Regions from separate parts of the Enterovibrio sp. FF113 genome, predicted to be linked through region 2. Evidence: predicted binding sites of a transcription regulator. Region 2 holds the regulator's gene; each other region holds the start of a gene.
The links. Region 2 encodes PurR, which represses purine synthesis genes. Its sites were predicted from a motif close to TNANGNAAACGTTTNCNTNA; they were not measured.

Region 1 (3,286 bases), on a different contig from region 2:
TTGTTGGTATTTACCGCGATGAAGAAACGCTAGAGCCTGTGCCTTACTTCCACAAGCTCGCAAGCAACATCGAAGAGCGTATGGCGCTGGTGGTTGACCCAATGTTAGCAACCGGTGGCTCAATGATCGCGACGATCGATCTGCTGAAAGAAAATGGTTGTGACAACATCAAAGTATTGGTTCTGGTTGCGGCACCTGAAGGTCTTGATGCCTTGGAAAAAGCGCACCCAGACGTTGAACTGTACACCGCTGCAATCGATGAAAAGCTGAATGACAAAGGCTATATCGTTCCTGGCTTGGGTGATGCAGGCGACAAGATTTTCGGTACTAAGTAATCGTGCGGTAATCGAAAGCGGAAACGCGATATGTAAAAAAGGCTTCCCGAGGGAAGCCTTTTTTGTGCTTAGTGAAATGCGCTCAGAGGCTTAGTCTTCCATCTGGGCATTATCAACAACGTGGGTTTCACCCATGTCATGCGGCAGAATAAGGTTCAGCAAGATAGCGACGATACCGCAAAGGCTGATGCCTTGTAGGCTGAATTCACCAATACCAAATGCCATGCCACCGATACCAAATACCAGCGTGACCGCCACAATGGTCAGATTACGGGCTTTGTGCAAATCGACCTGATTTTTGATCAAGGTGTTAAGACCGACAGTGGCAATTGAGCCAAACAGCAAGATCATGATGCCGCCCATGACAGGAACTGGAATAGTTTGCAGCACTGCGCCCAATTTACCGACAAATGCCAAGATAATGGCGGTAACTGCTGCCCACGTCATGATGGCTGGGTTGAATGCACGTGTCAGCATGACCGCGCCAGTCACTTCACTGTAGGTAGTATTTGGTGGAGCGCCAAACATGGATGCGGCGATAGTTGCTACACCATCGCCCGCCATGGTGCGGTGCAGGCCTGGTTTTTTCAGGTAGTCTTTACCGGTGACATTCGATATTGCCAGCATGTCACCCACATGTTCAACGGCAGGGGCAATGGCAACAGGGATCATGAACAGAATCGCGTTAATGTTAAATGCAGGCGCGGTAAAGGCAGGCATGGCGAGCCAAGCGGCGTTCAGTACAGGTGAAAAGTCGACCACGCCAAAGAATAATGCTGTCACATAGCCTGAAATAATACCGGCCAAAATAGGCACTAGCCTGAAGAAGCCTTTGGCGAATACAGACATCGCAATGGTCGTTGCCAGTGAAATACCTGAAATCCAAAGCGCGACTGACCCATCAACTAACTGAAATGCGCCGTCACCTGATTTCCCCAGTGCCATATTGACGGCTGCTGGGGCTAAACCAAGGCCAATGACCATGATCACGGGGCCAACCACTACAGGTGGAAGTAGTTTGTGGATAAAGCCAACACCTCTGACTTTAATGATGCCACCCATGATGACATAAACCACCCCAGCTACCATTAGGCCGCCCATGGTGGCAGGAATACCCCAAGTTTGAACGCCAAACATGATAGGTGCGATGAAAGCAAAAGAGGACGCGAGGAAAATGGGGACGGAGCGTTTTGTCACGAGTTGGAAAAGCAGAGTGCCGACACCAGCACCAAACAACGCGACGTTAGGGTCTAGTCCGGTGAGTAGCGGAACCAGTACTAACGCGCCGAAGGCTACAAATAACATTTGTGCTCCGAGTAAGAATTGCATCATGACGCTCCTTCCTGAAATATAAAAATCGGCGGATACTATCATGAAGAGTAAGGGCACTGCAGCATCACTCGTCATCTTGTCGACGAGTTGCACCTATTGTTGCTAACTTTTTGCTCAGTATGCGGTCAATGAATATGTGCGAGGTATTGAGCCCATCGTCGGTGGTTTGGGTATATCACTCAAATTCGGTGTTTTGCCATTGCTGACAGTGTGGCTTCAATTTATGATCAACGTTTAAAAATCGAGTTATCTGGCAAATATATGTTACGGATCTTCTTTTTCGTTTTAGCGTTAGCGTTTGGGCAAACCAGCGCAATGGCCGCGTCTCTATTCAGTACAGAAGTGGTGCTGGATGATAGCGACAGAGCAACGGAGCAAGCGGCAAAACAAAAAGCGTTTGTTGATGTGCTGGTACGCACGTCGGGCGAATCTGCGTTGGGTGACAATGCTGTTATTCAAAAAGCGCTGCCGTCTGTGAATCAATACATTACTCAGTTGGGTTATGGCGAGTCAGAGGGATTACGCACATTGGTGCTGGCATTTGATGATGCCAAAATTCGTACCTTACTGACACAGGCGCAGGCTCCTTACTGGGGCTTACCGCGTCCAGAAGTCTTGTTCTGGTTGGTGGAAGACAATGCGTCGCAGCGTAACGTGGTGTGGGAACAATCGGGCTCTGCGCTTATTGATACCCTAAAAGCGGAAGGTGAGCGCCGTGGTTTACCTGTGCTTATGCCTGTGGGCGACTTTGATGATGTGGTCGCGGTGTCTATTCCAGATCTGTGGGGTGGCTTTGCGGCGCCTATTTCACAAGCCAGTGCGCGTTATAACCCAACTGGCGTAGCTGTGGTGAAAGTGCGCGATAATCGCCTGAGCTGGCAGTTGTTCCCAAATGCTGCAAGCATTGGCAATGATGCGCCGATAGAAGGTCAGGCTGCGGGTGCACCTGCACAGGCTTTTGCAAAAATGATCGACGATATCTCGGATTATTATGCTGATCGTTTGGCGATTAACTTGGGTGTGGCAGATAGCAGTGCCAAAGCGCTGCGAATCTCCGGCTTAAATGATGCTGAAGATTTCTTCGTGGTTGAACGTACCCTCAAAGGGCTTAATTCTGTTGCAGCGCTCCGTTTGGAGTCAATCGAGGAAGGGACGGCAACGTTCCGTATCAGCTTGTTGGCGAATGAAGAGATCTTTCACAATGAGATGATGACAGATCGTCGTTTACGTCGTGTTGAAGTGTTACCTGAGCCGTCAGTGATTCCTGCGCCTACACAGCCTGCAAGTATCGAGTCGGGTGAGATGATCGATGGCGTTGTTGTTCCGTCACTGGTTGTTCCTGATGCTGTTGTGCCAGTAACGCCAGCAATCACTTATCAGTGGATTGGCTAGCGGAGTCGTTAAACTAAGCGAAAAAAAAAGCAGATGATTAGTCATCTGCTTTTTTTATGTCTATTTGATTGCTAGTTACAATTACTTCTCAAATCGCGCCTTTTCCTCGCGTTCAACTTGAGACAGCTTTTTCAGACCCAATCCTAATTCTTGCCCTTTGCGTTTGGCGAAATAGATGTTGCTGACAAATGAAATAGACGTCAGAAGCAACTCCACCAATGCTAGCC
Region 2 (3,286 bases):
TGAAGAAGGTGCTTGGTATGCGCCACTTGAAGGCGGCAAGCCGGGTACACTTTGTACTTACGGCGATCCAAACGTACTGACTGTAGACATCGGCACCTCTAAGTTAGCGCAAGCAACCTCTGCGCATACAGCACTGGTTGAGATTGAGAAGCACACAGGTAACATACCTGCTGTTACTGGCTTCAGCGGCCCAATCAACGTTGACGGCGTTAACCCACTGTTCCCGGCGATGGATATCGCATAAGAGACAGTATGAAGAAAAGGGCAGCTTAGCTGCCCTTTTTTGCTCTATGTTAGATAGACTTAAAGTGCTTTTTTTCAACTAACGGAATGACAATGCAAGAATTTATTGCCATTAACGAACAACGTGCAGAATTTTACTGGTGGATGTCTTCCCTTTTCGCCAGTGAATTAACGCAAGATGATTTGAATAATTACCACGGCAGCAACATGGATAACTATTTTTCCGCGTTAGCCATGACCGAGGAATTGAAAGCACCGATCGTTGAATTTCGCAACGCGCTTGCCGCGCTAAAGCTCCGCGAAGATGCACAACTCGAGCTAGCCGCTGATTTCTGTGGTTTATTCCTCAGTACACCAAAAACAGGCGCATTGCCTTATGCGTCTATTTATATTGGTGAAACCGGTCTGTTGAACGATAAGCCCGCGCAAGAGATGGGTCAATGGATGGAAAAGTACGGCATTGCTCAACGTAAAGATTTCAATGAACCGTTTGACCATCTTGCGGTTGTGCTTGATTTCATAGGGAACTTGGTCATTCTTGCCAACAAAGAAACCGAAGAAGACCAACAAGAATCCATGATGCAAGAACAGCAAGTATTTTTGGAAACCATGGTCATGCCGTGGCTAGGTAGTTTCCAAAAATCGCTAAACCAGTTTGATCAATTCGGTTTTTATAAAGCCGCGGGTGCATTGCTCACTGCATTTATCACACTGGATCTTTTGTTCCTTAAAGGCGAATAAAAAGGTGCCTATCTATACCCAAACAAATTCTCGCTAAACAAGCATCTTGAAGTGTTTGGTTATGATAAATGAAGCCGGGCAAGCCCGGTTTTTTCTTTTTTTGAGCTTGGAAAACAGAAAAAACCCGCTATTTCGCAAGCTTGATACGCATCAAGCTTACGCGAGTCGCTTCAATTGAATAATTGCGGGCGCGGTCATGAGCCAGTAAACTGTGAACGCAAGCGATTGGCATTGAGAAATTTCTGTAACATTACAAACGCCTCGTCATAGTGCCGCCGCAGCGTTCCCCCCTTCTCCCACACTTGATGGAAAGCAAGTTGCTGGCAGTGTCGATGAAACCTCGACGACAAGGGGATGAGAGTCCGTCTCTCCGCCTATAGAAAGAACGAATCCATTACGCCGCTTAGCATAGCGGCGTAAACATGTTGAGCAGCCTCTATTTCTCAAGCTGCTAATGAAAACGATAAGAAGATTACCCAATGGCAACAATTAAAGATGTCGCACGCATGGCTGGTGTATCTACGACAACCGTTTCACACGTGATCAATAAAACACGCTTTGTCGCAGAAAACACAACCAAGAAAGTATGGGCCGCAGTCGACGACTTAAACTATGCACCGAGTGCAGTTGCGCGCAGCTTGAAATGTAACTCAACGCGCACGATTGGCATGCTGGTCACCAAATCTACCAATCCGTTCTTTGCGGAAGTTGTACATGGGGTAGAAGAATACTGCTACAAAGAAGGCTACACGCTTATCTTGTGTAACACCGAAGGTAACTTAGCGAAGCAACGCGACTACCTGCGCATGTTGGCAGAAAAACGCGTAGATGGCCTGTTGGTGATGTGCTCTGACTTGAATGAAGAACTTCTTATTCTATTAGAGAAAAAGAAAGATCTGCCGATGGTTGTGATGGATTGGGGCACGCAACATGTCAACACCGACTGCATTCAAGATAATGCCGAACTCGGTGGCTATATCGCGACCAAGTACTTTGTAGACAACGGCCATACCAAAATCGGCTGTATTTCAGGTCAGTTAGATAAACTCACCTGTCAGACGCGCTTGGCAGGCTTTAGAACTGCGTTGGCAGAAGCTGGCATTGAAGAAAATCCGAACTGGATTGTAGAAGCCGATTTTGAGTGTGACTCCGCAGTTGAAGCGGCAAAAGCATTATTGGCCCAAGAAGACCGCCCAACGGCTGTTTTTTGCTTTAATGACATCATGGCACTGGCTGCAATCAGTACCTTCCGTCAGGCCGGGTTAGACATTCCTAACGACATTTCTGTTATTGGCTACGATAACATTGATCTAGCCGCATTTTTCTCACCACCGTTGACGACAATTCATCAGCCGAAAAATCGACTGGGTAAAACTGCAATCAAACTATTATTGGAACGTCTCGCCAATAAAGAGAACGAACAGCAGATTTTTGTTATGCAACCAGAGCTCATCATTCGCAGTTCGGTGAAAAATCTTAACGCCGAGTAAAATACACGCTCTCGCGGTACTTCTCTAAAAGCCCGACCACTTTTTTTTGGTTGGGCTTTTTTATTAACTGGCAAGTTTTCCGACTGACTCAACCTCATTATTGCGACTCACCTCTTAAAGGGTAAATTGCCTAGTTTTCTAGTGCTACCCTTAAACCCAGATATAAAGTAGTCATCTTGGTCAAAAATACTTCAATTACAAAGACAACCGGATATTATCAATCACATCAATAAGATTCTATCTGAACCAAGATCACACTTTATGAGACCAGCAATAACGACAAAATGATGCGATTCAGTTAAGCTAAAACCCGTCAAGAAAAAGGCAAACCATCGCGAAAGCGTGGGACGCAAAGCTTCCGGCCTCACAACACTGATTTTATGTGTTGGTGGTAGCGGAGCTACCGATGACGTTAGCATTCACATACCGGATATTTCTGGTTCGTTGACAATTCTCTGAATTAGCTTTGCTACGTTGCTCCTTGACCATTCATCCAGGAACGTATTGATTGAGAATTAGTCACATGGATAAACCAACGCTAAAAAACACACTGAAGTTCTTCGAATGTCTTGGCAAAATCAAATCCCGCTCTATGTTTGGTGGGTTTGGTGTATTTTGCGATGAGACAATGTTCGCACTGGTTGTTAATGATCAGCTTCACCTTCGTGCTGGTCAAACGAATGAAGCTGAATTCAAACATCTGGCGATGAGCCCTTACGTCTACAAAAAACGCGGCTTCCCTGTTGTGACTAAATACTATGCTGTGCCTGAAAATTGGTGGGTAAAATCTGACGAGTTAATGGCCTATGCCA
Region 3 (3,286 bases), on a different contig from region 2:
AAACCTAGTGTCGGCCAAGTCGCACTATGCTTTTACAAGGAACGAAAGAGGACACACCATGAGCACCGAGCAAAAATACGTTGTCGCGTTAGATCAGGGAACCACCAGCTCCCGAGCCGTTATCCTTGACCACGATGCCAATATTGTCACGGTCGCCCAGCGCGAATTCCCCCAGATTTACCCTCAATCAGGCTGGGTTGAGCACGACCCACTCGAGATATATGCCAGCCAAAGTTCGACCTTGATAGAAGCATTGGGAAAAGCAGGCATTCGCTCAGATCAAGTGGCAGCAATTGGCATCACCAATCAACGTGAAACGACCGTGGTTTGGAACCGTCATACGGGAAAACCCATTTACAACGCCATTGTTTGGCAATGCCGTCGCACCGCGCCTATTTGCGAGCAATTGAAATCTGATGGCTACGAAAAATACGTCAAAGAAAATACTGGCTTGGTGATTGACCCGTATTTCTCTGGCACCAAAGTAAAATGGATTCTCGATCATGTTGAAGGTGCACATGAACTTGCTGAAAAAGGCGACCTGCTGTTCGGCACTATCGATACTTGGCTCATCTGGAAGATGACGCAGGGACGTGTTCACGTTACCGATTACACCAATGCTAGCCGTACCATGCTATTTAACATCAATACCCTTGAATGGGATGACTCCATGCTCAAAGCGCTTGGTATCCCTTCGTGCATGATGCCAGAGGTGAAATCCTCGTCTACGGTATACGGCGAAACCAATATTGGGGGTAAAGGCGGTACGCGGATCCCAATTGCAGGCATTGCAGGCGATCAGCAAGCCGCGCTGTTTGGCCAAATGTGCGTCGAAGCCGGCCAAGCCAAAAACACCTATGGCACAGGCTGCTTTTTGTTGATGAACACAGGCAAAGAAAAAGTGTCATCCCAAAACGGCTTGCTGACCACGTTGGCGTGCGGCCCTAAAGGCGAAGTAGCATACGCACTCGAAGGCGCGGTGTTTATGGGCGGTGCATCGATTCAATGGCTGCGCGATGAGATGCATCTGATCAAAGATGCCAAGGACTCTGAGTACTTCGCTACCAAGGTGGATACCAGCAACGGCGTGTATGTCGTGCCCGCTTTCACTGGCCTTGGCGCGCCCCATTGGGACCCTTATGCGCGCGGCACCATCGTCGGCATCACGCGCGGCGTCAATGCCAACCATATTATCCGCGCGACGCTCGAAGGTATCGCCTATCAATCGCTGGATGTGATTACTGCAATGCAAGCAGACTCGGGCATCAAACTCGACTTTCTCAAAGTCGATGGTGGTGCCGTTGCCAATAACTTTTTGATGCAATTCCAGTCTGATGTACTCAACACCGAAGTGCATCGCCCCAAGGTGACCGAGGTGACCGCATTGGGCTCGGCCTATTTGGCGGGACTCGCCGTCGGTTTCTGGAGCAGTATTGATGAGCTCAAGAACAAAGCGGAAATCGACCGATGCTTTAGCCCAAGTGCTGATGATGGCAAACGTAACCGTCGTCACGTGGGTTGGCAACGCGCTATTGAGTGTTCAAAGGGGTGGCATGTCGACTGACCTTAAAACCTGCTTAATGTACTGACCATTATTGAAAAAGGGGTAAGCCCCTTTTTTTTTCGTCTCAAAAACGCAAACGTTTCCTATTTGCTTATGGTAAAATCCGCGCCGAGTTTTTTCGCTATCAGACACTGATTTTGGTAGCTTTTGATGCCACAAAATAATGACACTGGAGATCGGATGAAACGCGATTTAGCAATGGCTTTTTCACGCGTCACAGAGGGCGCGGCACTGGCGGGTTACAAGTGGCTTGGCCGCGGTGACAAGAACGCAGCAGACGGTGCAGCAGTCGAAGTAATGCGTATTCTTCTGAATAAAACCGACATCGAAGGTGAAATTGTTATTGGTGAAGGTGAAATCGACGATGCACCCATGCTATTCATTGGTGAAAAAGTCGGTTTGGGCGGCGATGCAGTAGACATCGCGGTTGACCCGATCGAAGGCACGCGCATGACCGCAATGGGTCAGTCAAACGCACTGGCAGTGCTAGCCGCGGCTGAGAAAGGCAGCTTCTTGAAAGCGCCTGACATGTACATGGAAAAACTGTGTGTTGGCCCAGAAGCCAAAGGGGTTATCAACCTTGAATTGCCGCTGCGCGACAATCTGATTAACGTCGCTAATGCACTGGGTAAATCACTGGATGAGTTGGTTGTCACCACACTCGCGAAACCACGTCATGACGACACCATCCGCGAAATGCAGGAAATGGGTGTGCGCGTTTTCGCCATCCCTGACGGCGACGTTGCCGCTTCGATCCTAACCTGTATGCCTGACAGCGAAGTTGATCTCATGTATGGCATTGGTGGCGCACCTGAAGGGGTAATTTCTGCTGCCGCGATCCGCGCATTGGGCGGTGACATGAATGGTCGCCTGCTGCCGCGTCATGAAGTAAAAGAAGACAATGAGGATAACCGCCGCATGGGCGAAATTGAAATTGCTCGCTGCAAAGAAATGGGCATTGAAACCAACATTTGCCTGAGCATGTCTGACATGGCCAGCAGCGACAATGTTATCTTCTCTGCAACCGGCATCACCAAAGGCGACCTGTTGGAAGGCATTACCCGCAAAGGGAACATTGCCACCACGGAAACCCTGCTTATCCGCGGTAAGTGCCGCACTATCCGTCGCATCAAGTCTATCCACTATATGGATCGCAAAGACGACGCAGTGAAAGACATCATTCTATAACGTCCATGACTGTCGCTATTGCTCACTGTAGCGATAGCTTAATACAGAAAAAGCACGCCTCGGCGTGCTTTTTTAATGGTCATCAATTTATCTTGGTACAGCAAACCTAGACACCGTGAATCAGGGAGACGCTTCCGCCTTAGCGGCTTTCTTATCCGGTGGTTTTTTAAACAAGGCTAGCAGTGGGATCAACACAATATAAGAGACCATGATAAAGCCAAACGAGTAAACAAACGCCAGCAAGGTCGATTGCTGATGCAGCAATTGTGTCACTGACGCAATAAAACTCGGGTCCGTCACCGTCGTGCCTTGCGACGCGGCAAGTTGCTGCACAACAGGGTTGTCCGGCGTCACGCCACCGCCTAATGCATGCCACTCTTTTTGCTGAATTTGGCTGAAATAGGTATTCACGATGGAAATCCCAAACGAGCTTCCTAAGGTTCGGCAAAGGTTGAAAATCACCGCTCCGCCCACGGTATTCTTCGGCGACAACGTGGCATAGGCAAGCTGACTAAGCGGTGCAAACACCAGCCC

Region 1: ACED36_RS19055 (uracil-xanthine permease family protein) is a predicted target of PurR. The motif match lies at 1,765-1,784, and genes of this name have one in related genera.
Region 3: glpX (class II fructose-bisphosphatase) is a predicted target of PurR. The motif match lies at 1,633-1,652, and genes of this name have one in related genera.

Annotation. Positions count from the first base shown of each region.
Region 1 covers NZ_JBGONO010000028.1:20,513-23,798, forward strand. Annotated here, with positions in the region: gene upp (uracil phosphoribosyltransferase) at 1-335, shown strand, start outside; gene ACED36_RS19055 (uracil-xanthine permease family protein) at 426-1,667, opposite strand; gene ACED36_RS19060 (DUF2066 domain-containing protein) at 1,878-3,059, shown strand; gene ACED36_RS19065 (DUF2069 domain-containing protein) at 3,141-3,286, opposite strand, start outside.
Region 2 covers NZ_JBGONO010000013.1:47,556-50,841, reverse strand. Annotated here, with positions in the region: gene torA (trimethylamine-N-oxide reductase TorA) at 1-244, shown strand, start outside; gene torD (molecular chaperone TorD) at 337-984, shown strand; gene purR (HTH-type transcriptional repressor PurR) at 1,464-2,474, shown strand; cyclic di-GMP riboswitch class I at 2,788-2,882, shown strand; gene ACED36_RS12025 (TfoX/Sxy family DNA transformation protein) at 2,998-3,286, shown strand, end outside.
Region 3 covers NZ_JBGONO010000004.1:140,929-144,214, reverse strand. Annotated here, with positions in the region: gene glpK (glycerol kinase GlpK) at 59-1,564, shown strand; gene glpX (class II fructose-bisphosphatase) at 1,745-2,752, shown strand; gene ACED36_RS04640 (DHA2 family efflux MFS transporter permease subunit) at 2,873-3,286, opposite strand, start outside.